Regions from separate parts of the Mesorhizobium sp. M0217 genome, predicted to be linked through region 2. Evidence: riboswitches for the same ligand, from Rfam matches in the RefSeq annotation. Region 2 holds a riboswitch; each other region holds the start of a gene.
What was found. Region 2 has a riboswitch for cobalamin ahead of NKJ18_RS06650 (CbtB domain-containing protein). Riboswitches for the same ligand answer to the same signal wherever they lie in the genome.

Region 1: another riboswitch for cobalamin. It lies ahead of metE (5-methyltetrahydropteroyltriglutamate--homocysteine S-methyltransferase); the one in region 2 lies ahead of NKJ18_RS06650 (CbtB domain-containing protein).
Region 3: another riboswitch for cobalamin. It lies ahead of NKJ18_RS12450 (aromatic ring-hydroxylating oxygenase subunit alpha); the one in region 2 lies ahead of NKJ18_RS06650 (CbtB domain-containing protein).

The regions. Positions count from the first base shown of each region.
Region 1 covers NZ_JAMYSN010000025.1:9,458-19,085, forward strand. The annotation lists partial or broken gene NKJ18_RS33050 (transposase) at 1-449, shown strand, start outside; gene NKJ18_RS27015 (glycosyltransferase family 10 domain-containing protein) at 609-1,577, shown strand; gene NKJ18_RS27020 (hypothetical protein) at 1,715-2,068, opposite strand; gene NKJ18_RS27025 (cytochrome-c peroxidase) at 3,024-4,079, shown strand; gene metE (5-methyltetrahydropteroyltriglutamate--homocysteine S-methyltransferase) at 4,522-6,873, opposite strand; cobalamin riboswitch at 6,969-7,169, opposite strand; gene NKJ18_RS27035 (hypothetical protein) at 7,524-7,817, opposite strand; gene NKJ18_RS27040 (adenosine kinase) at 7,818-8,810, opposite strand; gene metK (methionine adenosyltransferase) at 8,916-9,628, opposite strand, start outside.
Region 2 covers NZ_JAMYSN010000002.1:435,787-445,414, reverse strand. The annotation lists gene mgtE (magnesium transporter) at 14-1,432, shown strand; gene NKJ18_RS06680 (MerR family transcriptional regulator) at 1,592-1,978, shown strand; gene NKJ18_RS06675 (methyltransferase family protein) at 2,289-2,795, opposite strand; gene NKJ18_RS06670 (acetyltransferase domain-containing protein) at 2,792-3,802, opposite strand; gene NKJ18_RS06665 (MFS transporter) at 4,035-5,234, shown strand; gene NKJ18_RS06660 (aromatic ring-hydroxylating oxygenase subunit alpha) at 5,242-6,417, opposite strand; gene NKJ18_RS06655 (gamma-glutamylcyclotransferase) at 6,554-7,246, shown strand; cobalamin riboswitch at 7,314-7,509, shown strand; gene NKJ18_RS06650 (CbtB domain-containing protein) at 7,546-7,725, shown strand; gene NKJ18_RS06645 (CbtA family protein) at 7,741-8,550, shown strand; gene cobU (bifunctional adenosylcobinamide kinase/adenosylcobinamide-phosphate guanylyltransferase) at 8,543-9,055, shown strand; gene cobO (cob(I)yrinic acid a,c-diamide adenosyltransferase) at 9,057-9,628, shown strand, end outside.
Region 3 covers NZ_JAMYSN010000006.1:12,424-22,051, reverse strand. The annotation lists gene NKJ18_RS12485 (nucleotidyltransferase family protein) at 1-1,443, opposite strand, end outside; gene NKJ18_RS12480 (glycosyltransferase family 2 protein) at 1,443-2,135, opposite strand; gene NKJ18_RS12475 (glycosyltransferase family 2 protein) at 2,120-2,872, opposite strand; gene NKJ18_RS12470 (glycosyltransferase family 2 protein) at 2,906-3,649, opposite strand; gene NKJ18_RS12465 (serine kinase) at 3,646-4,695, opposite strand; gene NKJ18_RS12460 (PqqD family protein) at 4,849-5,271, opposite strand; gene NKJ18_RS12455 (FAD-binding oxidoreductase) at 5,431-6,531, opposite strand; gene NKJ18_RS12450 (aromatic ring-hydroxylating oxygenase subunit alpha) at 6,569-7,816, opposite strand; cobalamin riboswitch at 7,934-8,135, opposite strand; gene NKJ18_RS12445 (DUF680 domain-containing protein) at 8,635-8,841, shown strand; gene NKJ18_RS12440 (DUF680 domain-containing protein) at 8,908-9,111, shown strand; gene NKJ18_RS12435 (DUF680 domain-containing protein) at 9,182-9,415, shown strand; gene NKJ18_RS12430 (ABC transporter ATP-binding protein) at 9,488-9,628, opposite strand, start outside.

The sequences.
Region 1 (9,628 bases), on a different contig from region 2:
TTCAATCATACGCGTCAACCAGCCAGCGACGCTGTCCCATACGGAATCCCGCGACCGGCCGTGTGATCTCGCCGGTAGTCGCCCCGGCCCTCTGCACGAAGCCTCGGGATGTGCTGACGATCAACCTGGCCACAAAGGTCGACGTCCTGAAGCAGGGATCACATGAGTTTGCCCCTATGCGCAGGCTTGCCATGCGCTTCCGCGGCATTTTGCGGGGCCTGTGAATTGGGCAAGCTCGACACTTCGATCGACGTGGCGTCAACTCCGGGTTCGTCGCCATCCCGCGTTTCGGTCGGGTCCTACGCCGTGACGTTGACGCCGTTCGCGATGCCATTGAATTACCGCGGAGCAACGGCCAGGCGAAAGGGCTGATCAACCGCCTGGAAGACGATTAAACGTACGATGTAGGCAGAGCGGGCTGCGAACTCCCTAGGGCACGCATGCTGCCACTCAGCCGGCCTGATCACCGCACAAAGCGAGGAAGAACCTGGTCAAGTGCAAAGCGACAATTGCCTCGACAGCGGGTCCCAGAAGGTTTATGCTGCCCAATGTTACCGCAATCCGGAATGGCCATTGAGTACCTTCACGAGTGAGGGAGTGGAACTGCTTTGTCGGCCAAATTGTTGACGGAACGCCCGGCGCCCATTGTTGCTACATGTCTAGATTCTTGGGGCGTTTTGGATGATGCAATCCACCATCTCACTCCAAAGGGCAGTGGAATCTGGAACAATGTCGCTTTTGTTCGCACGACATCCTTCGTGCCCGATTGGCATATCGTCTTTAACTCTGCTTCTCTTTTTGGGCTCCCTGTTGATATCGAGGCGAGCCCAAACAGGACAATTTTTGCAATCGGCGAACCGCCGACGAAAGCTCATCGCGCGTTTCATGAAGGGCAGGGGAAAAATACTATCGTCCTGACGTGTGACGCAGAGCTGGCTGCTCGGCAGAATGCAGCGCGCCGATTCGTTTTGTCTCCACCTATCACTCGGTCTTGGTCTGTAAACAAGACATATGACCAACTTCTGGTCAGCGAAGTCGTGGATAAGCCGCTTCGGCTCTCATGGATTACCAGTGACATCGCCCTGCTCAAAGGACATCGATATCGGCTGGCGTTTCTGGAACGGCTGACAAAGGAGCTCGATTTTGACCTGTTCGGCCGAGGTTTTCGGCTGATTGGAGATAAATGGAACGCACTCGCACCTTACCGTTACAGTATAGCGTTCGAGAATACTCGTGCTGATTACTATTTTACAGAGAAGCTTATGGACTGCTTCGTTGCTGAAACAATGCCGATTTATTACGGCAGCCCGGCAATCACGAGGTTCTTCCCTTCGGACTCTATGGTTCTGATTGACCCAGAGGACAAGAACGTAATCCCAAAAATTCAGGAAATCATCGACTCGGACCTCTGGAAGGAACGTCGCGGCGCAATAAGAGAGGCGAAGCGGTTGGTCCTCGAGAAATACAATACGTTTGCTTATCTCGCGGGCTTCATCGAAAGCGTTCAGGATAAACCCTTACCGCCGGAAATTATACACATCGATTCGCCTGAGGTCGATTTTGGAACAGACGAATGAAGTACTCCAACGCTCGCTTGGCGTGCCCGGCGGTCGGTGGTCTGGCGAGATCGGTACGGAACGCTCGGCGGAGAATGCCTGCTGCGCAGACGGGCCGGCACGGGCGCACGAGGTCATGCGCCCCCGGCTGCCGCTGATCAGACGAACTGGGGAAGGCCAGGAACGGAATTGAGGACCTCGTCCACGAGTTCGTCGCCGGCATGTTCCTTGGCGCAGGCGATCGTCTCGTTGGCGAGGCCGGCGATCTTTGCCATGCTGAGACCCTCACTCATCAATTGCTGGCCGAGCCCCATAAGGCCGCCACCCTCTGGGTCTTTGCCATGATACTTCGCTACTAATTCCGAAGCTCCCGGAATGGCCTCGATCATGCGCGCAACGGGACCGTCGGCCGCGTGGCTTTGCAGGAAACCCAGCATTAACCCAACGGCCTTCTCTGCGACAGCCGGGCCGATGCCGGCACCAGTGGCGATGCGCGGTAAGAATTCTTCCATGCAGGGTCTCTCTCTCTTTAATGAGGTTTACACGGGGCCCGTCCGGCGCCCAGCGCCCTTGGCCGAACCACAATTGAACTCCACAAAAATAGGCCGGCGGAAGTGCTATTGCGCGTAAAACCGCCTCTGTCAACGCAAGCTGCGTCGGACGTGCGTGTTTCGCAAACCGGAGATTCATTCCAATTCACTTCATTTCGCATTGGCAACCGCACAGATTGCGGTGGCTCGCTTATGGGCCAATGCCCCGCGCCCGTCAAATTATGACGACAACGTGGTCATCGCCTAGGATCTGTGGATCAAGGTGTGAGGCACTTACAGTCGGTGGACCTGCTCAAGCGCCGCGCCGACACAAGGGCTAGATTGGCGATACTGCGCGTGTTGGCCATGTCTTTCCTCGCGTGATGGGATGTTCGTAGAAGCGGAGCTATATGCCGGTGTGACGTCGATAAGGCGAACCGGCTATTCCGACAGGACATCCATACTGTCGCATAGACCGTCGCTGCTTAGGTATTGAAATCGCCATCGCTGGTGACATCACAATGTGCAGTCGGCGGGTGTCGACAAGGCCGATTCACGCAATCAGCAGGTCAGGAGGAACGAATGAACCCTGACGTTTCAGAAGCTCACTTTTCGCAAGGCGTGCAGAGCACATCGTGCAAGAGATTGCCAGTCTTGCGGACGCTATCGACTTTCTCAACGATGGCTGGAAGATCGCAGTGACCGATTCTACGAAGCCGCCCTCAGGGCGTGCTTTGATGCATACAAACGGTTGCCGAGCAGGGGTACTCCTCCTCCCTGAAGTCCAATGGAGAAGAGCGATCACTTCCAAAGGCTCCCAGCTCAGCCGCGAAAACAGGTGTCAGACCCCGGTCCTCTCCCTCAGCTGATCTAGCTCAGGGCGTTCATGAGCCGCAGATCGCATAGTGGCTGCGTGCACGACGCAGGAAGACAATTTATGAAAATCCTATTCAGAACGATGGCTGTCACCTTGCTGGCACCCACCGCCTTTGCTGCGGATTCGATCCCCACCGACCTCAGAGATACGGCATTGGCCACCTTCAGGGCTTTGCCATCCACCACGCCGACAGTCGCCAACAACCCGATCACCCCGGAAAAGATTGCTCTCGGCAAGGCACTGTTTTTCGATCCACGCGTCTCGGCGTCAGGCGTCTTGTCGTGCAACTCGTGCCACAACCTGGCCACCGGCGGCGACGACAATCACGAAACCTCGATCGGCCATGGTTGGCAGAAGGGACAGCGCAACGCGCCGACTGTACTGAACGCTGTCTTCAACATCGCTCAGTTCTGGGATGGTCGTGCCGCAGACCTGAAGGCTCAGGCGAAGGGACCGGTCCAAGCCGGCATCGAAATGGCCAATACACCGGACCAAGTCATCGCCACGCTCAAGTCCATGCCGCAATATGTCCAGTGGTTCGATGCAGCTTTTCCGGCTGAAGCCGATCGGGTCACCTTCGACAACTTCGCCAAGGCAATCGAAGCCTTCGAGGCGACACTGGTCACACCGGCCCCGTTCGACAGCTTCCTGAATGGTGATGAGCTTGCCATGACTTCCGAACAGAAACAGGGCCTGGCGCTTTTCATGGACAAAGGCTGCTCGTCCTGCCATGCCGGCATCAACGTTGGTGGGCAAGCCTATTTCCCATTCGGCCTCGTGGAACAGCCCAGCGCCGTGGTCCTGCCGGAAAAAGACAAGGGCCGATTTGCGGTCACCAATGCAGCCGATGACTACTATGTTTTCCGCGTGGCGCCGCTGCGCAACGTTGCACTCACCGCGCCATACTTTCATTCGGGCAAGGTTTGGGATCTGAAACAGGCCGTCGCTATCATGGGGACCACCCAGCTTGGCGTAGTACTGGCGGACGAAGAAGTTGACCTGCTTGTTGCCTTCCTCAACTCGCTGACCGGAGAGGCACCCGAGGTCGCCTATCCCATCTTACCCTCCGAAACGGCGACAACGCCCCGGCCTGTAACGCAGATCTCAGGAAAATAAAGGGCCAGCTGGCTGCGGACGTGGCAATCGACAATGATGCGACTTTTACTTGGACGGACGAATCGCGAGGTCCATTTCCGAATTGGCGGGACGCTAGCAATACCCGAAACCTGCCACCTCGCCCGTCGTCTGCGCGAATCAGCTGGGGAAGCGGACAGACGCGCTGCACCATATATTGTCGCCGCCTGAGCGAACATGCCAAGCAGTCTACTTTGAGAAACGACGTGTGTACGATTTGTTCGAGGCGCGGGGCCTGTATGTTCCCAAGGACCAATACTATAGCGTAGTGTCACATTTATATTTCTGCGGGATGAGGACACGTGCCGAAGGAAAATTGCACATTTTCGCCGTGTGGCTTATTTCCAAGAGTGTGATCGGTTTGGCATATTCCCGGCCGACATCCGCCAGCCGGCAACTCCCCACACGGTGAGGAAGAGAAGCCTCACGCCTGCACTTTCTGCCGGAGCGCGCGTGCTGCCGCGACCATGTTAATGAGGGCAGGGCGGACCTCCTCCCATTTGCGTGTTTTGAGGCCACAGTCCGGGTTTATCCACAGTTGGCCGTCGGACAGTCGCTCGCGGGCAAGCATGACTAAGTCCGAAATCTCGCCGACTTTCGGGACGCGTGGTGAGTGAATATCATAGACGCCGGGACCGATTTCGTTCGGATACTTGGAGTTCGTGAAGGCCTCCAACAGTTCCATCTTCGAGCGCGACGTCTCAATCGAAATGACATCCGCATCCATTCCAGCGATCGCGTGAATGATCTCGTTGAACTCCGAATAGCACATGTGGGTATGAATTTGAGTCGCGTCCTTTACACCCGTTGAAGCGATCCGGAAGCATTCGACAGCCCAGTCGAGATAGACTTTCCAGTCAGATTGGCGCAGTGGCAATCCTTCGCGAAACGCGGCCTCATCGATCTGGACCATCCTTGCGCCGGACCTTTCGAGATCCGTCACTTCGTCGCGGATGGCGAGCGCGATCTGGCGGCAGGCTTCGGAGCGGGGTACGTCGTCGCGAACAAAAGACCAGTTGAGAATGGTGACTGGGCCTGTCAGCATTCCCTTCACGGGCTTTTCCGTAAGCGACTGGGCGAATTGCCACCAGCGCACTGTCATCGGATTGCGCCTCGATACGTCGCCGAAAATGATGGGGGGACGCACGTACCGCGACCCATAGCTTTGTACCCAGGCATGCTGGGTGAAGGCGAAGCCAGACAGCTGCTCGCCGAAATGCTGTACCATGTCGTTTCGCTCGAACTCACCGTGCACCAGCACGTCCAGCCCGATCTCTTCCTGCCAGCGAATTGCAGCCTCGATCTCCTTCCTCAGGAACATCTCGTAGTCGACATAGCTCAGCTGGCCCTTCGCATGAGCGGCCCGCGCCTTGCGTACCTGCGGCGTCTGCGGGAAGGACCCGATGGTCGTCGTCGGGAACGGCGGCAGCCCGAGTGAGCCGGCTTGGACTCTGGAGCGCTCGGCAAAAGCGCTCTCTCGTCGCTTCGCGCTGTCGTCAATGCTAGCGATCCGCCCCTGAACAAGCGGGTCATGGATCCTCGTGGATGTCACGCGCGTGGCGGCAGCCTCGGCAGACGCTTTCAAAGCGCCAGCCACCGCATCTCTGCCTTGGGACAAGGCCCGGGCCAGCAACACCAATTCGTCGGTCTTCTGGGCCGCGAAGGCGAGCCACGAGCTGATGTCGGCGTCGAGTTCCGTCTCCATGCGCAGGTCGATCGGCACATGCAGCATCGAGCAAGAAGGCGCGATCTCGACGCGGTCCAAGGGCCAGCCGGCGACGATCGGTTTGATGCGGTCGAGAATGGCGGGCAGGTTCGCACGCCAGACGTTGCGGCCGTCGATCAAGCCAAGCGAGAGCACCAGATCCTTCGGAGCGAGCCGACCCACCGTTTCCAGCTGCTCGGGAGCGCGCACGAGATCAATATGCAGCCCGGCCAGGGGCAGAGAAACCGTGGTTTCGAGATTGTCTCCCAGATGCCCGAAATACGTAGCCAGCATGATCTTCAGCTCGGGCGCGGCTTTCGACAGCTGGCCATAGGCGAACTCGAACGCAGCTCGTTCGTTGGAGTTCAGATCGAGGACAAGCGCCGGCTCATCGATCTGCACCCAGTCGGCTCCCGACAGCTTCAGCCTCTGCAGGAGTTGCTCGTAAACGGGCAGCAGCCGCGGTAGGAGCGCGATAGGATCGAACCCTTCGGCAGGTGATTTCGCCAGCTTGAGGAAGGTGATGGGGCCAAGGATGACTGGGCGTGTGTGAATGCCGAGAGCTTTGGCCTCGAGGAAGTAATCGACGGGTCTCGTCGACGAGAGGGCGAACGTCTGATCATCATCCAGTTCCGGCACAATGTAGTGGTAGTTTGTGTCAAACCACTTGGTCATTTCCATCGCGGTTACACCGGGCCCATGAGCCGCCTCCTGGTGACCAGCGTATGCACAATCCTCCGTCTGACCCTGGTTGCCGCGCGCCATTGCGAAGTAGATGTCAAGTGGGACCTCGCCGCTATTCCAGCCGTAACGGGAGGGAATGGCGCCGACCATGGCTGCGGTGTCGAGCACATGGTCGTAAAGCGAGAAGTCGTTTGACGGTATTTTCGACACGCCGCGATCGCGCTGCTCTTCCCAGCTAGCGGCACGGAGCGCCTTCGACGTCGTGAGAAGGTCGCCAGCGGACGATTTTCCGGACCAGTAGCTTTCAAGCGCGAATTTCAATTCTCGCCGACGACCGAAGCGCGGCACGCCGAGCGTTGCTACAGGAATTTGCTGAGAGTCAGTCATGTCATACCCCGATGGTTGGGGCGTCGATGACAAGGAAGGCGCTAGCAGGCCGGCACGAACGCCGGGTTGCAGCGGCCACCGAGACACCCCGCCCGTGGACGTAATTCGTCGTGGCAGGTCTCCTGGCTCGCGGGGTCATAGCCTCTACCCCTCTTCCCAAGGCTATTCGCCTCAGTGACATGAGTGGGTTTGGCTCGCCGCTAACAGTTGCGGGGGCAGCGCCGGCATCGCACCGGCTTCCCTCTTAGCTCCGCTGCGGCAGCGCCGTGCGGAGAACCACGACGCGCAGACAATCACAGCAGCCCGCACCTCGTCAATACCGCATAACGAAATGTTTATGTCGTTATGTGGTACGTCCTTTACGTCTTTGTCTGCATTGTGAAATATTCAGTCCGCCCATTGCCGGAGCTGCACCCCTGCCACCGTTGTCCAACTAGCGGATTCCTGTCGGGCTGCGACGCAGCTTGGGTGAACGACCTGTTCTCATAGATTATTGGCATCCACTCGTCCGTGCCATGCTGGCAGAACAACAAGCCGAAGTGGGCCCGTCCCGTCCTGTAATGAGATTGACGAGGATGAAGCCCAGCTGCCAGTTCCGCTGGTCGCAGACCAATGGGAACCAGTCTGCCCGCATTCGGCATCCTTCGCTGCTACGCGGGACGTGATCGCAAGTTCAAGTGCTCCGACGGTCGCCGCGAGTTCTCCGTTACCTCAGGAACCTTATTGGCCTTCCACAAGCTGAGCTTCTGGAAAATGCCGGCGGCGATCTGGATATCGGTGAACGCCGTCAAGGCAAGCCCGCCTTGCACCTCTCCAGCGAGCTTTACGGCATCAGCATCGGTCAGTTCTCCGGAGCGAATGGCTGTCGATATGAGCGAGGTTTGACACAGTTCGGCCACTGCGCTGATCGTCTCAGCAGGGCAGCTGGTTAGTTGCTCGCCCACCTACAGCAACCCAGCCCGTTCCGCCTCGCGGCGCAAATTCTGCCTTGGCCTTGGGCCGATCTGCTGGATCACCAGGCCGGCCGCCAGCGAGCCAAGATCGCCGCAGGTCTTGAGGTCGCGGCCCTGCGTGTAGCCATGCAGGAAAGCGGCGGCGTAGAGATCGCCGGCGCCGGTGGTGTCGACCAACTCGCGGATCGTCGTCGCCTGGATGGTGACGGTCTCGTCGCCGCGCAGGATAACCGAGCCTTTTTCCGAGCGTGTGACGGCGGCGATCTTGCAGTCCTTGCGGATCTGCGCCACCGCTTCGTCGAAGGACGAGGTCTGGTAGAGCGACTTGATCTCGTGGCTGTTAGCAAAGACGATGTCGACAGTGCCCGAGCGCATCAGCTCGAGGAACTCGTCCCGGTAGCGGTCGACGCAGAACGAATCCGACAAAGTCATCGACACTTCGCGCCCGGCCTCGTGTGCGAGCTTCGCCGTCTGCCGGATCGCCTCCTTGGCGCGCGGCGGATCCCACAGATAGCCCTCGAAATAGGTAACCTTGGCGCCGGATGCCTTGTCGGCCTCGACGTCTTCCGGGCCGAGTTCGACGCAGGCGCCGAGATAGGTGTTCATCGAACGCTCGCCATCGGGGGTGACGAATATCATCGAGCGCGCCGTCGGCGGCTGTCCCTCAAGCGGCCTGGTGTCGAAGGCAACGCCCTGGGCATGGATGTCATGGGCGTAGATCTCGCCGAGCGGGTCGTTCGATACCTTGCCGAAGAATGCGGCGCGGCCGCCGAAGCTGGCGACGCCCGCCGCCGTGTTGCCGGCGCTGCCGCCCGAGGCCTCGATCGCCGGCCCCATGCGGCTGTAGAGCAGCTCGGCGCGCTTGGTGTCGATGAGGTTCATCGCACCCTTGATGATGCCGTTGGTCTCGAGAAAAGCGTCGTCGCACTGGGCGATGATGTCGACAATGGCATTGCCGATGCAAAGCACGTCAAAATCCGGCATCAATGTCTCCGCCTCGGAACCTGCCGGCTTCTCGCCACGCCGGCCGGGCCGGGTCTGCCCGGTGGGAATGGGCTTTCCGCTCGCCAATCCGTTCGCCGGCGGCTCTCACGGGGCGGCGAGTCCTGCCTCGCGACGCAATTCGTCCGCCCTGTCTGTCTTCTCCCAGGTGAAATCAGGCTCTTCACGGCCAAAATGGCCATAGGTCGCTGTATTGCGGTATATAGGTCGTAAGAGATCAAGCATCTTGATAATGCCTTTCGGTCTCAGATCGAACAACTCAAGAATGAGGCGCTCGATCCTGCTTTCCTCAACCCTGGCTGTCCCGAACGTGTTGACCATGACGGAAACCGGACTGGCCACGCCGATTGCGTAAGCAAGCTGCACCTCGCACACGTCCGCAAGTCCGCTAGCGACGATGTTCTTTGCGACATAGCGGGCCGCATAGGCAGCTGAGCGGTCAACCTTGGACGGGTCCTTGCCCGAGAAGGCGCCGCCGCCATGACGACCCATCCCGCCATAGGAATCGACGATGATCTTGCGTCCAGTGAGACCGCAGTCGCCGCGCGGCCCGCCGACTACGAACCGCCCCGTCGGGTTGACCAGAATCCTGATGCCTTCCGTCTCAAGGTGGGTCGGCAGGACAGGCTTTATGATTTCCTCAATGACGCCCTCGCGGACAGTCTCTTGCGAGACCTGCTCGTCATGTTGCGTCGACACGACGATCGTATCCAGGGCGACCGGGCGCAACCCCTCATAGCGCACTGAGACCTGGGATTTCATGTCAGGACGCAACCAGCCAAGCTGTTGTGCCTTCCGGA
Region 2 (9,628 bases):
GCGGGAGCCGCTGGTGGAACGCCAGGACGACCAGAAGACCGGCGCCAAAGCCGCTGAGGATGCCCACGCCGACATCTATGGCGAGGACGGCGCCGTCCTGTCATCATTCCTGGCCCAGATCGGGGCGGCGATCGCCGATCGCGATACGCTGACGCTGAAGCGCGAAGTCGACGACCTGCACCAGTCGGAACTTGGCGATCTGCTGGAGGCCCTGCACCCCGAACAGCGTCGCGCCCTTGTCGAACTGCTCGGCGCCGATTTCGACTTCTCGTCGCTGACCGAGGTCGACGAGGCGATCCGCCGCGATATCGTCGACAATATGCCCAATGAGCAAATTGCCCAGGGCATGCAGGACCTCGATTCCGACGACGCGGTCTACATTCTCGAAGACCTTGAAAAGGAAGACCAGGACGAGATCCTGTCGCAGCTGCCGTTCACCGAGCGGATCAGGCTGCGCCGCTCGCTCGACTACCCGGAAGAGACGGCCGGTCGCCGCATGCAGACCGAGTTTGTCGCCGTGCCGCCGTTCTGGACCATAGGTCAGACCATCGACTACATGCGCGAAGACAAGAACCTGCCCGAGCGCTTCAGCCAGATCTTCGTCATCGATCCAAGCTTCAAGTTGCTCGGCGCCATCGACCTCGACCAGATCCTGCGCACCAAGCGCACGACCAAGGTCGGAGACGTGATGCACGAGACGAGGCACGCCATTCCGGCCACCATGGACCAGGAAGAGGCGGCGCGGGACTTCGAGCAATACGATCTTCTGTCCGCCGCCGTCGTCGACGAGAACGAGCGGCTGGTCGGCGTGCTGACCATCGACGACGTCGTCGACGTCATCCAGCAGGAGGCCGAGGAAGATCTGCTGCGCATGGGCGGCGTCGGCGACGAAGAGTTGTCCGACAGCATTCTTTCGACCTCGCGCTCGCGCGTTCCCTGGCTGCTGGTCAACCTGTTGACGGCGTTCCTGGCGGCGTCGGTGATCGGCCTGTTCGACCGCACCATCGAGCACATCGTGGCACTGGCCGTGCTGATGCCGATCGTGGCCGGCATGGGCGGCAATGCCGGTTCGCAGACCATGACCGTCACCGTGCGCGCGCTGGCGACCAGGGACCTCGACATCTACAATGCCGGCCGCATCATCCGCCGCGAAATGGGCGTGGGTTCCATCAACGGCATCATCTTCGCCGTGCTGATCGGCATCGTCGCGTCCGTCTGGTTCCGCGATCCCAATCTGGGCGGCATCATAGCGGCGGCGATGATCATCAACATGTTCGTGGCAGCCCTTGCCGGTATCCTGATCCCGCTATTGCTCGACCGGTTCAAGATCGATCCGGCGGTGGCGTCGGCGGTTTTCGTCACCACCGTCACCGACGTCGTTGGCTTCTTTGCCTTTCTAGGGCTGGCCACCTGGTGGTTCGCTATCCCTTGAGAAAGAGGCGTTGCGGGTTCAATTGACTTTTACGTAAATGTGGTGCGAGGCTTGCGAGGGGTTTCATGCCGAGTCCGGCTTGGAACGGGGTTGATCGGAACGCGTTGGAAATCCCCGGGCGACCGGGCGTTTTCCGATGTTCCGACATTTGGAGCAAAGATGCGGGAATATTATTCGATCACCGAACTGACCCGCGAATTCGACGTGTCGACGCGGACGCTGCGCTTCTATGAGGACGAGGGGCTGGTGCAACCGGTGCGGCGGGGCCGCACAAGGCTGTTTCGCCCATCTGACCGGCATCTGATCCGCCAGATCATGCGCGGGAAAAGGCTCGGCTTCTCGATCAACGAGATCCGCGAAATCATCCAGATGTACAAGGAACCGCCCGGCGAGGTCGGTCAACTCAACCTGATGATCAAGCGCATCGAGGAGAAGCGCGAGGATTTGCGCCAGAAGCGCCGCGATCTCGAGGAGACGCTGGCGGAGCTCGACCAGGCGGAGGAGTCTTGCGTCGAGCGGCTGGTGGAGCTGGGGGTTAATACCTGAGCGGATCGTCGAGCGTTTGCGCGCCCGTCGCAAACGTTCGTGATTAGCCGGAGCCCTTCCACACTTCGTCATTCTAGGGCGAAGCAGGAGCGAAGCTCCGTCGCGGAGACCCTAGAATCCATTCCGTGACATCGGTCGTGGAGTGCAGCGGTAGCGAATTCTGGACCGTGGCAACTGCTGTACGTCGCGGCATGGATCCTCGGGTCTGCGCTGCGCCGCTACGCTTCTTGCTTCGCCCGTGGATGACGAAGAGATGGGCGTTTCGGCTAGTCGCCAAGGCATGCGAACCCTGCCAGCGATCACACCCGCCTCAAATCCAGCGCCTGACCCGCTTCGCATAGTCGCGGTACTTCTTGCCGAATTTGGCGAACAGCACCTTCTCCTCGCTCTCGATGGCGACCTTCTGCGTTGCAAATGCCGCGATCAAAGCCAGCGGCAGGAACCATACGATCCCCGAGACGAAGGCAACGCCGATCAAAAGCAGCGTGTTGGCCAGATACATCGGGTTGCGCGTGACGCCGAACGGGCCAGACGTCACCAGATGCTCCGGCACGCCATTGGGGTTCATCGTCGTTTTGGCCCGGATCATGGTGCGGATAGCGGTGAACCAGAGGGCTGCAACGGCAAACAGCACCACAAAGCCGGCGGCAACCAAAAGGTCGCCCAAGAGGTCGCCGATCCAGGGCAGCGGATAGAACAGGCCGAGCACGATGCTGATGGCGATGGCGGCGATGTAGATCACCGGCGGCCACGGGATCAGCCGTGGTCTCGGTAGATCGGGTTTTGCCAGCCGGGGTTTTGCCAGCTTGTCAGTCATTGTTGCCCTCCCTGCGTCATCGGACTCTCCTCCGTCCTGGCGGTGCAGATGCCGGCGAGTTCACCGAGATGCGCTTTGAACTCCGGGGTCTGGTCACCATTGTAAAGCCGGTCGAATGCCGCTTCGCTTTGCAGCGTGTCCAGCATGCACACACAATAGCTGGTGCAGAACTCCGTGTCGCGCTGCTGTTCGCAGGATACCTGGCATTCCTTGAGGAAGACCACTCCCCGTGTCTCGACCGGCGCCGGCGCGATCTGCGAGAACAGCCAGACGCACCCGAACAGCAGCGGCTGGTGGATCAGGTAGAAAGCCAGGCTGTGGCGGCCGATGAAGGTGAGCGGCCTGGTCCAGCTTCCCGATGCCAGCGTGGCCAGCCGCGCCAGCAGGCCGGTGGTGGACGCAAACTTTGCCGCGGCGATGCCGAGAAGCACGGCGCCGAACCAGGGAAACAGCGGCACGTAATCGTTGGAGCGCGGGTTGATCGCCGACAGGCCGACCCACCACAGCGCCGGATGATCGAAGGCTTCGGATCGGAAATAGATCGGCCCGGCGATCACCACCGCCGCCACGACAAGCGTCAGCAAGGACGGCAGCCGCAAGAACAAAAGGCCGAGCAGGCTCGCCAGCGCGATCTGATGCAGGATGCCGAAGAAGATGAAGCTGTCCGGCGTGATGAAGTACGTGACCGCCGATATGGCGGCGGCCGCGACGGCGACCATGGCAAAACGTTTCCAGAAGCCGGTCCAGCGGATCTGCCTGCCATGAGCGAGAAACAGGCTGACGCCGACCAGGAACAGGAAGGTCGAGGCGATGCAGCGCGCATAGATCTTCCACCAGCCGACGGCGGTGAGGCCGGGGTCGGTGTAGTGGAAATTTTCGAGATCCCAGGTGAAGTGGTAGCTCGCCATGGCGATCAGCGCGATACCGCGTACGACATCGATGGCGACGATACGCTTCGGTTGATCTCGCTTCAGTTGATCTCCAGGGGGTGCGGTATGGATGCTCATGGTCTCGCGATCTGATTCAGCCCCAAAGACGACTATCACGGTTGCACCGGACAAAAGAAGGCCGCCCTCTACGCTCCGGGTCGCGCCGTGCGGCTGCATCGGGCGGCGCTTTAGGCCAGAGCCGGAAAGCCTTTGGCCGAATTCGCTTTTTGCCGGGAAGGGGTCGGTTTCCTGTTACCGGCGGAGGAAGCGCCAGCGCAGATTTGGGCTGCGAGTCTGATTTGGGGATCAAATGTCCACCCATGTGCGCCATCCGATCTGGCTGCCAGCCCTGCGTCCGGCGGATGCGCGCACCTTTGCCTCGCTCTATGCGGTCGAATCCTTCGCCCGTGCCACGGTGTCGAGCGTCATCCCGATCCAGGCTTATGAGATTCTGCACAACGAGCAGATCGTCTCGATCCTCTACACCATCGTGGCGCTGCTCGGCCTGTCGGTGACCTTGTTCATGCCGATGCTGATCCGCAGGTTTGACCGGCGCTGGGTCTATACCGCCGGCGCCTGCCTGCTGGCGATGGGCTCGCTGTTCTTCGTCACCCACACGCTTGCCGGGCAACTGGCAGGCATGCTGTGCCGCGTGATGGGGGCGAGCGCCCTGTCGATCACGCTCAACCTCTACATCATGGACCACATCCGCAAGACCGATTTCATGCAGGCCGAATCGCTGCGCATGGCGTGGTCGATGCTGGCCTGGACCGGCGGGCCGACACTCGGCATCTTCCTCTACACACGGTACGGCATCTATGCCGCGCATGGCGCGGTCGCGGTGTTTGCGTTGGCCTTGCTGGCGCTGTTCTGGACCTACAGGCTGGGCGACAACCGGTCGATCCGGCCGGGCAAGACACGGCCGGCCAATCCGCTGGCCAATATCGGCCGCTTCGTAGCACAACCCAGGCTCAGGCTGGCCTGGCTGATCGCCTTCGGCCGCTCCTGCTTCTGGACGACGTTCTTCGTCTACGGGCCGCTGTTCATGGTGATTACCGGCGAGGGCAAGCTTGCCGGCGGCCTGCTGGTTTCGGCCGGCAATGCGCTGTTGTTCATGGCGATCTTCTGGGGCAAAGCGGGAAAACGCTTCGGCGGCCGGCGCACCATGACCTTCGCCTATTTCGCGATGTCGGCGACGCTGCTTGCGGCGGGCGCGGTCGGCACTACCGCGCCGCTGCTTACGGGCTTTTTCCTGCTCTGCGGCGCCTTTTTCACCATCGCGCTCGATGCACTGGGCTCGACCGCCTTCATGCGCTCGGTGCGGTCCTATGAGCGGGCGCAGATGGCCGCGGTCTACCGCACCTATCTCGACTTTTCCGAGCTGACGCCGCCGCTGGTCTATTCGGTGGTGCTGGCGTTTTTCGGCCTCGGCTCGGTGTTCGTGACGCTGGGCATTCTGGCCGCGGTTTGCGGCTTTATCTCCTGGCGCTATCTGCCGAAGTCGCTTTAGTCGCCGATCAGGCGGTTGCCTCAAGCGCTGCATGCCGCTCGCGCACCCAGTTGTGGAAGCGGTGCAGATCGTACTCCTCCGGCATTAGCACGCCGGCCTGGTGGCGCATCGAGCGCAGGCCTTTCTGATTGATCTCGCAGATCGCGGCATCCTCCTCCAGCACCTGGGTGCCGAAGGCGACGACATTGTCGATGTCCGTCTCAGCCAGCGCCTCGGGCGCGAACAGCCACTCGGCGGTGAGTTCGGTCTGTTCGGGACCGAGCGGCATCAGTCGCACCGTCCTGACATAATCGACATGGCCAACGATGAACATCGAGGGCAGGCTGGTGGCATAGGTCTGTCCGGCCGCACGCTCGGCCGGCGTCAGGCCCGGGAAGACCGGGCCATGGGCATGTCCGTCGCGCGACCAGGTCTCGGCGCCGGCGCGCAGGCCACCCGAAAACTCCGGTGCGTCATTGTCGGCATGGCGGACCCAGTCGGGGTCGTCGTGCCGGCTCATCAGGCCGCGGCCGTATATCGGCACCAGCCGAGACAGGTCCTTGTGGACGCCTGGGCAATGCAGGCACTCGTTGAAGTTCTCCCAGAAGATCTTCCAGTTGCAGTTCATCACCTTGCGCAGGACATGGCCTGATACCAGAGTTTCCAGCGGCCAGTTGGCGAGGTCGCCGGATGCGGGATCGAAGGAGGTCCCGGCGGAGCCGGCCGCAGCCTGCTGAAGGTTCACAAAGACAAAGCCGCGCCATACCGACAGCGCCACCCGGTAGAGCGGATGATCTGCCTTGTCGAAACCATCTGGCAGCGATTTCGAGGGAACGCGCACGAGATCGCCGCGCAGCGAGTAGGACCAGGCATGGTAGGGGCAAGTGATGAGCCGCGCTTTCAGCCGGCCCTCGCTTTCCTGGCAAAGCTGCGAGCCGCGATGCCGGCAGGTGTTGTGGAAGGCGCGCAACTCGCCGGTGTCGTCGCGGAGCACGACGATTTCCTGTGTGCCAACGCGGAATGTCCTGAATGCCAAAGGCTGGGCAAGATCGGCCTCGCGGCAGACGAGCAGCCAGCTTTTGTACCAGATGGCGTCGAGATCGCGCTGGTAAGCCTCGCTATCCCAATAGGCCGATGACGGTAGCGTCGGTTCGGCCCGGCTCAGGCCGTTATAGGGGTCGCGCTCGCTCGGGTTGGGATGCATGGCTGGCTTCCTATGAAGCGTCAGCCGACACCCCGGCAGATAGTTTGTCAATCAGAGTGCCGCATTGCCGGTTGCAGGCGCGGCGCATAATCATGTCGTGGACATGGGACATTCGGAAATTGGGGGGATTCGGAAATTGGCCGCACGACAGATGTCGCTTACGCCGGAGCTGGTCGCGCGCTGCTGGCGCGAGATCAGGGACCCCGGGCCGGATCCGGACGCGATGCATCTCGATGACGCCGACTATGACGCGCTGCTGGATGAATTGCAGGTCGAACTCCCGGATAGCGAACCGCTATGGCTGTTCGGCTATGGATCGCTGATCTGGAAACCGGAAATAGATTATGTCGAGGACCGCGTTGCGCTGGCGCGCGGCTGGCATCGGTCCTTTTGCATGAACATGACGCGCTGGCGCGGCACCAAGGACAGCCCCGGCCTGATGATGGCGCTGGACCGTGGCGGACAATGCAAGGGCGTCGCCTTCCGGCTGACCGAAAGTAACCGGCGCGGGCAGTTGGGCCGGCTTTTCCGGCGCGAAGTCACGCTGAAGCCGACAAGCTACCGGCCGCGCATGCTGAAGCTTGCAAGCGAGGCCGGACCGCTCAGGGCATTGGCCTTCGTCATCAACCGCAACGGCCTGACCTATTCAGGGCCGCTCGACGAGGGCAAGGTCGTCGAAAGGCTGGCAACGTCCTGCGGGCACTGGGGGTCGGGCGCCGACTATCTCTACAACACGGTGAAAAACCTTGAAGAGCGCGGCATTCACGATCGCCATCTGTGGCGGCTGCAGCGGCTGGTTGCCGAGCGGATCACCGCGTTGAACCCGTAACGCCGCATGGCGCATTCGCGCTGTTGGCCGGCGGAATTTGGTTTGCCGGATGCGGCCGTTTCAGCCTATAGTCATGCATGTCGTCGGTTCCGTTAGGGACCAAGAGGGAATGCGGTGAGGGCTGACTTGTTGCCCAATGCCGTGGCTGCCCCCGCAACTGTGTGCGGTAGTCCTCTCCAAGCCACTGAGGATTTTTTCCTCGGGAAGGTGGGGAAGGGCGCTGATCCGCGAGCCAGGAGACCTGCCGGCGACAGGGAACTGACTTCGATGCCCTCGGGTGGAGGGCGAAAGGACAAGATATGAATACCGCTTCCGTCTCCCTCGGCGCTTCCGTCTCCTCGCAGTCGCGCTTCATGCAGCTCGTGCTTAGCGCGTTTCTGGGCATTTTCGTCGTCGGCGTTGTCGGTTTCTCGCATATCGATGCGGTCCACAATGCGGCGCACGACTATCGCCATTCGATGGCGTTTCCCTGCCACTGACGAGGATCTGACATCATGAACCTGTTTCGCAACGTCGTGTTCATCGCGGCGATCGCAGGGCTCGTGGCGGGTGTCGCTCTCGCCTGCATGCAGGCCTACGCCACCGTGCCGCTGATCCTCAAGGCCGAGGTCTACGAAAAGGCTGGTGGCGGCCATGAGCATGAGCATGCCGCGGCGCCCGCCGCCAACGCTGCGGACACCAATGCCATGAGCACCGCCGCGCCGGCGGAAAATGCCGTGAGCAGCGCAGCACCCGCACCGGCTGAAGCTGCCGCGCCAGCGGAGGACGAAGGCTGGGCGCCGGCCGACGGCTTCGAGCGATTCGCCTTCAGCGTGCTGGCCAATATCGTCACCGGTATCGGTTTCGCGCTGGTCCTGGTGGCGGTTTCCGAATTCGCCGGCGGCATCGGCAACTGGCGCCAGGGGGTGTTCTGGGGTCTGGCCGGCTTTGCCGTATTCACGCTGGCTCCGGGCCTCGGCCTGCCGCCGGAACTGCCGGCAATGCCGGCGGCCGATCTCATGCAGCGCCAGATCTGGTGGGTGGCGACGGTTGTGGCGACTGCCATTGGCCTTGCCTTGATCGCCTTCCGCACCTCGGCGCCGCTGACCGTCCTTGCCGTCGTTCTGATCGTCGCCCCGCATATTGTCGGCGCGCCGCAGCCCGACAGTTTCGAGACGCCGATCCCCGAAGGCCTGCATCACCAGTTCGTGGTGGCGGTGACGGTGACCAATCTGGTGTTCTGGTTGGTGCTCGGCGCCGTCATTGGCGTGGTGCGCGAACGCTTCACCGGCTCGGCGACCAGCCTGCGCGACAGCTTTGCCTGATCGCAGTTTGACCTTTATCATCGGCGGTGGGCGCGCCGGCAGGCGCGCGCATGCCGAAACCCTGGCGACGGCGTTGCCGCCGCCATGGGCCTATATCGCCACCGCCGAAGCCTATGACGATGAGATGCGCGAGCGCATCGCGCTGCATCGCTCGCGGCGCGGCGAAGGCTGGGCGACCATCGACGCGCCGCTCGATCTTGTCGGAGCGCTCGAAGCCTTGCCCGACAACCAGCCGGTGCTCGTCGATTGCCTGACGCTGTGGCTGACCAATCATATGCTGGCCGATCATGATCTAGAGGGGGAGTGCCGGCGGCTGGCCGATGTGCTTTCGCGGCCGCGCGGGCCGTGGTTCGTGGTCTCCAACGAAGTCGGACAAGGCATTGTGCCCGACAATGCGCTGGCACGCCGGTTCCGCGATGCCGCCGGCAGGCTCAACCAGCAGATCGCGGTGGTAGCTGATATGGTGCTTCTGATGGTGGCGGGGCTGCCGCTCAAGGTGAAATGAGATGACCGTTATCGACGCAAAAGATGAAGAGCGCCATCGCGCCAAGATGGCCAAGCGCAAGGCGGTGCAGGACGCCGAGGTCGCGGAAAAGACGGTCGAGAAGGGGCTGCTGATCGTCAACACCGGACCCGGCAAGGGCAAGACCACGGCTGCCTTCGGGCTGGCGCTACGCATGCTCGGCTATGGCAAGCGCGTCGGAATCGTCCAGTTCATCAAGGGCAAATGGCACACCGGCGAGAAGGATGCCTTCGCGGCGTTTGGCGACCGCGTCGTCTGGCACACGATGGGCGAGGGTTTCACCTGGGAGACGCAGGATCTGAAGCGCGACATTAAGGCGGCCGAAGCCGCCTGGGCCAAGGCGCTGGAGCTGATCGCCGATCCCTCGATCAGCCTCGTGGTGCTGGACGAACTGAACATCGCGCTGCGTTACGACTATCTCGATCTCTACAGAGTGGTGGCGGCGCTGAAAGCGCGGCGCGAAGGTCTGCATGTCGTCGTCACCGGCCGCAACGCCAAGCCGGCGCTGGTCGAGGCGGCGGATCTGGTGACGGAGATGGGCGTGACGAAGCATCA
Region 3 (9,628 bases), on a different contig from region 2:
CAGCAATTGGAACGGCAGCGCGCCATAGGCGGCGACTTCGGCCTCATTGTCCCAGTTGCGGAACTGGCGCGATGGCCGTGCCTCGATCACCAGAGGCCGGCCGGTGTCGTCCACCGTTACCTTGCCGCGAAAGCGCAGCACACGTCCGCCGCCGGCGCGGCTGATCACCATGGAACGCAGGCGGGCGACATGGCCGCCGCCGGCATTGATTTCCATCTCGATGCGGCGCCGGATTGGTGGAACGACGATCCTGACGGTGACGTCCAGCACCATCTCTCCAGTCCTGTCCGGACGCGGCAGGGGCTGGGAAAGCGCGAACGGTTCCGGCGTCGCTCTTGCCTTGCGCAATGTCGGCCTGCCGCGCCAGACGGCGGGCGTCGGCTGCTGCAGGCGGCCCTTCTTGCGTTTGAGGCGCAACTGCTTGGCAAAGCCTCGCGACAGCCAAACGAGGCCGCCGAAATCGGTGCGCGGCTTGGCCTGCAGCACCGAGGACCAGCGCGACAGGCCGGCGCGGTCGGCCAACTCAATCGTCTTTGCAAGTTCGGCCTCCGGCACCGCGATGCCGATCTCCAGGCAGAGATAGGAGAGCGCCACCGCCGCGGCGACGGCGAGGCCCCGCTTGGCGACGACGTCGGCGAACACGCCCCAGTCGACTGCGCCACTCTCGATGGCGACCGCACAGTCGACCAGCCAGTCGCTGTGGGTGTGGGCATCGAGGCCGCCATGTGCGATGGCGAGCGCCATGCGGTCGGCCGGAGAGGGAACAAGCACGCGGACGCCATTGAAATCGGCTGACAGCGCCCGCTGCCAGATCGCCAGATCATCTTCCGCGCTTTGCTGCGACCCGTCATAAGCGAGCTGGTGCAGGTCGATGTCGCCGAAACTGCCCTTGAAAAAATTCATCGAACGCAAGGACGCCAGCCTGGTGCGCAGATATTGCGGACTGACGCCGGTGGCGATCTGCCAGTCGCGTTCGCTAAGCACATCGAAGGCGGCAATCATGGCCTGCGGGCGCACCAGCATGTCGATGTCATGCGCCACCCGGCCGCGCTGCGCCGACGCGTTGACGGCGATGCGGCTGGCGCCTTTGATAAGCATCACCGCGCAGCCGGCGTCGATCATGGCCTGTAGCGCCGGCTCGGCCTCGCGCGCAGCCAGCCGCGATTTGGTCCACAGCATCTTTTGCAGGCCGACAAGACGTGGATAGGCCGGATGCCCAGCGAGCTTGCGGCCGAACTTGTCGGAGATCGCGGCCAGCAGCCGATGCTCTCGGAAGGCAGCATGGTCGATGTCGTTCTCATCGAGCCAGCGCGCCGCATAGCCCCCGGCCGCCTCTTCATCGGGGAGCAATGCGGCCTTCAGCAACTGGTCTAGGCCGCCAGTGGGCCATGACCAACCATAGTCCGGAAACCGACGGCCGATACGGCGCATGGCATTGGCCATCAGTCGGCGCTCGCCTTTTTCGCTGCTCGCCTTTGCATGGCCAGCCTTACGACTTCGACATAACCGCGGTCGCGCACGGGGTCGCGTCCATAGGACATGCTGTCGGGCCGGATGCGGCGCAAGGTCAGGACATCGTCGAGCATGGCAAGCGCAAAGCCCGCCTCACGGGCACGGGCGATCCAGTCGACCATGTCGCCGCGACCGCCTTGCGGGTCGATGATCGGACCGACGGCCTCGGCCACCTCCCGGCGGATCATCATCGTCGTGCGCGACCAGCCCGCCACCGCCACGTCCTGTTGCACATCGGGCTTGTCATCGCGAAACGTCCGCCAGTGGGCAAAGACGCCTGCCGTCGCGGGAAACCGCTCGAAATGCTCCAGCTGCCTTTCGATCTTGGTCGGCAGCCACAGATCGTCCGCATCGAGCGTGGCGACGAAGGGCGTCGCCAGCGCGGCGATGCCCCTGGTGGTGGCGCTGCCTGGTCCGGCATTGTCCTGGCGCAACACCCGCACCGGCATGCCCAGCGCATTGACCACCGCGACCGTATCGTCGGTCGAGCCGTCATCGACTACGATTATGGCGTCGGGCTGGACCGTCTGGGCCGCGACCGATCGCAGCGTCTCGGCGATGGTGGCGGTCGCGTTGAAGGCCGGAATGACGACGCCGTAGCTGGCCATCACAGGAAACGCCAATTCGCAAGTTCCTTGAAATCGAAGATGCCGTCGACAGGGTGCAAGGAGCGGTCGGCCTCGCGCCGTTTCATCGACTTGTAGACGGCGCGCATGAATTCGCGAAAAGGAACATCGGCCTGCCTGGTCATGTTGCCGGGATGGCGCCGGTAATAGAGCGCAACAGTGTCGGGCATCGTGAATTTCGGACCGCTTTCGAAAGTGCGCAGCAGATAGTCGGTGTCCTCGGCCTGGTGGAAATCCTCGTCGAAGCTGCCGATGCGTTCGACCAACCGCCGGACGAAGATAGCGGGAGACAGGTGAATGCCGCGAACCGTCATCGAGTGGCTGTCGGCTGTCGGCTCCAGCGTATCGTCATCTATGTCGTCGACCAGCGTCATGCGCGAATAGGTCAGCTCGAGGGTGGGGTCTGCGTCGAAACAGGCCAGATCCGCCTTGAAGCGGCCCGGCGGGGAAATGTCGTCCGAATCGAGAAACGATACCAGCCCGGTCTGCGGCAGCAATTGCCGCAAGCCCGCGTTGCGTGCCCGCGTCACCCCGGCATTCTGCTGCTGGAAAAGGCGAATGCACGGCGCCTCCGCGATCAGCGAACGCACGACCGCCACCGAACTGTCGGTCGAACCGTCATCGATAACGATGATGTCGAGATCGGCGGCATCGCGCTGCCTCAGCAGCGAGCGCAGCGCCGAGCCGACATGGCGTTCGCGGTTGTAGACCGGCATGATCACGCTCAGCTTCAAGCACGCATTCCAGGCTGTGATCTGTTCATTCTTTCACCACTCTGCCGGGCGCTTGATCTCGAAAAGCCCCTCGACCGGGCGCCGCGACGGATCGGCCTTGCGCCGCCGCAAGGATTTCTGAATCACACGCAGATATTCGCGCACCGCCACATCCCTTTGCTTGGTCAAATTGCCGGGGTGGCGCCGGTAGTATACCGCGACGGTGTCGGGAAAAATGTGCTTCGGGCTGGTTTCGAAAATGCGCAGAAGATAGTCGGCGTCTTCGCCCTGCCGGAACTCCTCGTCGAAAGCACCGGCACGGTCGATCAGTGCCCTGCGGAATATCCCGGCGCTAAGGCTGACGCCGCGCACGGTGGGACCTGCGCCGCCCGGTGCCGGTTGGAGGGTTTCGTCGTCCATGACATCGACGCGCGTCATCAGCGAGTAGGTCAGCTCGAGCGCAGGGTCGGCCGCGAACAGGGGTAGGTCAGCCTTGAATCGTCCAGCCGGCGAGACGTCGTCCGAATCCAGGAACGACACCAGTTCGGTTTGCGGCAGCAACTGCTTCAGCCCTGTGTTGCGGGCGTTGGCCACGCCGTGATTGGCCTGCTGGAACAGGCGGATGCACGACGCTTCCCGCATGATGGCGCGGAGTGCTTCAACGGAGCTGTCCGTCGAGCCGTCGTCGACAACGATGATATCGAGATCGGCATCGTCGCGTTGCCTGAGCAGGGACCGCAACGTCGAAACGACATAGATCTCCCGATTGTAGACCGGCACAATGATGCTCAACTTCATGCAGCGCCCCGAAGGACGAAATCCGCAATCGTGCCGGCGATCTCGCGCGGCTCGGTCCCCAGCGACAGCCGGTAGCATGGCAGATCGCGGGTAAGCTCGCTGAAAAAGCGAAAGCCCGCTTCCCGCTCGCCCGGCATCTGCACGATTCCTGACGGCGCCAAGGCGATCATGGCATCCTTGCGCGATATGGGCATGACCGAGCTTCTCGCACCTCCCCTGATATGGGGCACTATCAAAGCAATAATGTCCAGACTTGCAGGAGTTGGTCGAGGCGCGACCTCGTTGATGTGAAAGGCATGCTTGCCTTGCCAGTTCAGCGGTTGGTACGAATTTAGCCGACCCTCCAGCTTCAGCCGCTTGAAGCCCTCCGGATCCTGCTTGAGCGTGGCAAACAGCGGATAGGCCGTCACCCCCTCGGTCCGGTCGATCAGCACATAGTCGTCGCCGACGCTATCGAGCCCATTGAGCAGGCCGGCGACGACCGTTCCCGATTTGCCGGCTCCGCCGGAGCCCGCCAGCAACACGCCCTTGCCATCGATGCCCAGCGTGCCGGCATGGGTGAGCCGCATGCCGCGCGCCGCATATTCCCAATGCAGGAAGGCGCGCAGCGGCGCCCCTTGTTCCCATGGCGGAAAGGCGTCGGCCGACATCATCAGCTGCGCCCCGACATGGCGTTGCGGATCATGGAACTGCCAGAAGTCGAGATCATGATAGTAGCTGCCGCGCAATCCGGCCTCTTCCAGCCGGTTGGCAAAGGCATGATGGTTGTAATCGCCTCGGCCCCAGGTGGCCGGGGCGGGGACGCCATCGATGGCCGGGTGGGCGACGAAAATGCGGCAGCCGTCAGATGCAGACGGATTTTCCGGGGCCGGTATGAAGGCATGGCTCATGGCTTCCGCCAGCGTGCCATGGTCGAGGTGGACACTCAGGTCCAGTCCCGGCAACCGCACCCCGGCGGTAACGGGATAGAAGGCGGCGGCGCTTTCCGCGGCCGCCAGCACATGGCGGGCATAATCCGGCAGGGTTTGCAGCGTGATCAAAGGCATGTGTTCGTTGTTCCAGCGTCCAGAATTGCGCCGGGTCGCCTGATGCATGTCGCTCGGGGTGGCCCCGGTTTTGAGACGACGACATGCATAAAATCAAAGATCTAAACCGCGTCGCCTGAGTCCGTTCAAACGCGACGCGCTTTAGGGAAACGATTATGCCTGTTTCACCGCCGGCCAGCCGAGAGGTTCCTCGACCTCATGGATCGGGTCGACAATGATGAGATCGGCAAGGTCGTCGTGGACATCGACCTTGAGCGGCTCATTGCTGGCAGCAAGCGCAGACGACAGCTCGCCCGAAAGCGGTTGCGCCGGTGTTTCGGCTGGTGCAAGCAACCCGAAATCGAGCAGTCGGGCAACGAAGCTTTCGAGGTCGGCCAGGCTTATTTTTGCGGCGGCCGCGGCAGCTCCGACCAGCGCTTCAGTGGCGACGCCGGACGACAAAGCCTGCCAGACCCGGCTGCCGGAATCGGAAAAGCCGAAATACTTGCCGTTCGAAAGATCGAGAACGACGGCTTCGCCATCGAATGATTCGAAAACGATGTCCTTGCTTGCGACCGCGTAGACCCGCTGTTGCATCGCTCTGTCCCCCGTTCCATGCGCCCATGAAGGGATGCGCCAGTTTCACGGCCTGCCAGCCCTTCCTAAGTGCGTCTAAATCACTCGGCCTATGCTTGGCAAGACAAAGACCCGCGAACACCGCCTGCGTCGGCGACCGTTGCGGCGAAGTCGACCGGCTCAAGCCTCGATTTCGAGCGCCGACAACGGTTTCGAGCAGCAGGCAAGGATGAAACCGTCATCGATCTCGTGGTCGAGGATGCCGCCATTGTGGCTCATCTCGACTTCGCCGGAGACCTTCTTCACCTTGCAGGTGCCGCACAGGCCGAACTCGCAGGCGGCGGGAATCCGCACGCCCGAGCTGCGCGCGGTCTGCAGCACGGTCTGGCCGGCGACGCAGCCGGCATCGACCTCCGAAAGCGAGAAGCGGATCGGCGTCACGGCTTCGACAGGTGCAGCGATGCCGTCCTCGACCGGGGAGGCAAACGGCGCCGGAATTTCCTCCATCACAGGCGCGGCAAAGCTCTCCTGATGGTATTTCGTCATGTCGAAGCCGGCGGCATCCAGCATGCCGCGCACGGCGCGCATGAACGGATCGGGGCCGCAGCAGAAGATTTCGCGCTCGCGGAAATCCGGAGCCAGCAAGGGCAGCCGGATCGCATCGATGCGCCCCATATGGCCGTACCAGCCTTCGCGGCTGGAACGTTCCTCGATCATGAAGCCGAGCGACAGGCCGGGCATATGGCCGCCGAGCAGTTCGAGTTCCTTGCGGAAGATGATCTCTTCGGCACGCCGCGCGCAGTTGACGAAACCGACATCGGTCCATGGCGCGCAGTCGTTCAGCCAGCGCAGCATCGACATCATCGGCGTCACGCCGGAGCCGGCGGAAATGAACAGGTATTTGGCCGCCGGGTGGCTGTGCAACGAGAAGTCGCCGGCCGGTCCGTAGGCCTTGACATGCGAACCGGGCACCAGATGGTCGAACATCCAGCGCGTGCCGATGCTGCCGGCCTGCGCCTTGACCGTCACCGCGATCGAAAACGGCCGCGATGGCGACGACGACAGCGTGTAGGTGCGCATCAGCGGCCCGTCCGGTGTCGGCAGTTCCAGCGTCAGGAACTGGCCCGGCTTGTAGCGGAACCAGGTCTGGTTGTCGGAGCGGAAGGTGAAGGTCTTGACGTCGGGCGCCTCGTCGCTGACGCCGATCACTTCCAGCACCTGCAGCCTATCGTTCCACGGCGCCATCTGGTCAAGATGGCGATAGAGCCCAAGATCCGTCATCGCATTCATCCTCTGGTCCCTCTTCGCCTGCTCCAGCTCACGCGACGCTGCGTAGCGCCGGCCGGCCGCCTTCGGCAAGGCGCGGGCCGATGAAGGCCGCGTACCATTCGACGAACTGGATCACGCCGCCCTCGTGCAGCTCCGAATAGGGGCCGGGCTCATAGGCCGGAGACAGGATGCCAAAGGCGTTTTCCTCGACGATGCGGCGGTCCTGGTCGTTGGTCTCGGTCCAGACATGGGTGAGCTCCTCAAGGTTGTAGTCGACCCCCTCGACCGCATCCTTGTGCACCAGCCACTTGGTCGTCACCGCGGTTTCGGTGGCGCTGATCGGCAGCACCCGGAAGGTGACCGCATGGTCGATCAGTATGTGGTTCCAGGTCGTCGGATAGTGGTAGTGCATCAAGGTGCCGATGCGGTCGGCGGCAACAGTGTCGGACAGGTTCTTCGTCACCGCGCGCTTTCCGGACATCGTGTAGCTGACGGCATCGCGCAGCAGCGGCGCGCGGGTGGCGCGGTATTGCCCGGCCGGATCGATGCGGAACTTGCTCGGCAGGCCCGCCGCCTCGCATTTCGCCCAGTGCGCCAGCATCTCCGGATCGCTGTCGGCGCCCTGCACGCCGGTCACCGTCGGCGCTTCGGGGAATGTCTTGCACAGCTCTGGATGATTGCCGGCGCAGTGATAGCATTCGCGGTTGTTTTCCCAGACCAGCTTCCAGTTGCCCTTCTCGATGATGGTGCTCTCGAAGGCGACCTTGGCTTCATTCAGCCGGTGCGGCTTGAGGTAGGGCTCTATCATGGCGCGCATCGGCGCAAAGTCGGCAGGTTCTTTCGCCAGGCAGATGAAGATGTAGCCGCCGACGCTCTCGCAGGCGACGGGCTTCAGGCCGAACTGGCTCTTGTCGAAACCGTCGGCCATCTGGCGGGCAAACAGCAGCCGGCCGTCAAGCTCGTAGGTCCACTGGTGATAGGGGCAGACAAGCTTTGCCGCCATGCCCTTCTCAGTGTTGCAGACACGGCTGCCGCGATGGCGGCAGGAATTGTGAAAGGCGTTGATGTTGCCCTTCTGGTCGCGGACCAGCACCACCGGATAATCGCCGATCTGCACGGTGATATAGCTGCCGGGCTTCGGCAGTTCGCAATCATGGCCGATGAACAGCCAGTCGCGATACCAGATAAGCTCCATGTCGAGCTTGAAATAGTCCGGGTCGGTGTAGAAGGGCTGTTCCAGCGAAAAGCCTTGCTTGCGGCCGTTCAGGAGCCTCAGCATGTCGTTGCGCGTATCCATAGTTCTGTCCTCGTGGTTTAAGGACTGAACTTGGTGGTGATGGAGGAAGGATCGGACGCAGGCCGGCGCGGCGCCGGACATGCACTATCCACCTCTTGACCGCCCACCGCGATCAGTCGAGTCTATGCATCTCGGGCTGGTTTCCGGGCTCTGGAGTTGTCCTTGCGGACCATCGCGACACCTTCCCAGGCTCTTGCCCAGTGGTCTCCCGTTGCGACTTCAACTCCACCACCGTTGCGGGGGCAGCGCCGGATTCTGACCGGCTTCCCAATTCTCCGCTGCGTCGTCACGAAGCGGCACCTGAGATGCGATCATCTAATCACGGCAGCGATCGCGACGTCGGCATGAAAGCGACATCATATCCATGCGGCGCGACACGCGCGGCATACGCCCCCCGCCGCCGGTCAAAGAGCTGAGACGTTTCTTGCGACGCCATCATCGCCGTTTCGAATCGCTGCGGATCCAGTTCGATCGGGGGCAAAAAGGGCTCAACGGTATCGAAAAGTTACTATTAGCAATCTCTAATCGAACCGAACGGTTCGTTTCTGTTGACAATGCGTGCAGGACGGTGTGAACGACGGCCCGGAAACCGACATCGGAGCGAACCACTCGGTTCGGCATAAGCGACTGAAAACAATGCGATAAATTACCATAGAGGAACTTCCTGGCACAATTTCAAGGTGCAGGACCGTGGTCCACACGGAACAACTTCGTGATTGGAAACCAGCCTATGGCTTTCCCACATCGGGGCTGTCCGAACGACGCGAATTCCTCCCAAGACACGCCGCTAGACGGACAGACAAACTGGAGTACTAAAAATGAAAAAGATCATCCTCACTGCCGCAGCCGTTTTGGCGATCACCGGCAGCGCCTTCGCCGGTAGCGACAATTACGGTTCCAATGGTGCGAACCAGCCAGCCGTCTCGGTCGACAGCTCGTATACGGCTTCCATTCAGAAGCCGGCGCACGCTGACAAGCAGCCTGTCGTTCAGGGCGCCGACCGCGACCTCTACGGCAATCGCTGATCCCGACCAAAGAAGGGCGGCTAACCCGTCGCTCTCGGGATCCCAAAAAATTCAGGAGTATTTGAAATGAAAAAGATCATCCTTGCTGCCGCCGCCGTTTTGGCCATCTCCGGCAGCGCTTTCGCCGGCAGCGACAACTACGGTTCGAACGGCGCCAACCAGCCTGCGATTACGTCGACCGATAGTGGCCATACGGCTTCGGTTGAGAAGTCGGCTCCAGCCGAGCAGGCGCCTGCCCACGGTGCCGACCGTAACCTTTTCGGCCGCTAAAGCCGGTTTCCAGCACGTGGCGGGCTTATCCGCTGCAGCTGGCGGCATCAGAAAAATTCAGGAGACTAAAATGAAGAAGATCGTTCTCGCCGCCGCAGCCGTTCTGGCTGTTTCGAGCGCTGCCTTTGCCGGCAGCGACAATTATGGCTCCAATGGCGCCAACCAGCCGGCCGCTGCCGTCGACACCACCCGCACTTCGTCGACCGGCACCAACTCGGCGGTCTACAAGCTGCTGAACTCGTCGGACGACCAACAGAAGTTCGTTCCTCAGAGCAGCGACAGGGATCGGTTCGGCAACAACTAACAGCCGAAGCTTAAAAAAGAGCGGCGGGCCTAGCCCGCCGCTCTTTTTTCATGCCTGTACGACGCAGCTATCTCAAGCCGCCTTCACTTCCACCGGCTTGAGCGAGAAGGAGTGCCCATCGGCGTCGAAGATGTGCAGGTCCCCGGCATCCGCGGTCAGCCGCAGCTTTGCCCCGCGCTTGACCTCGACATTGCCGGGCAGCTTGGTCACCAA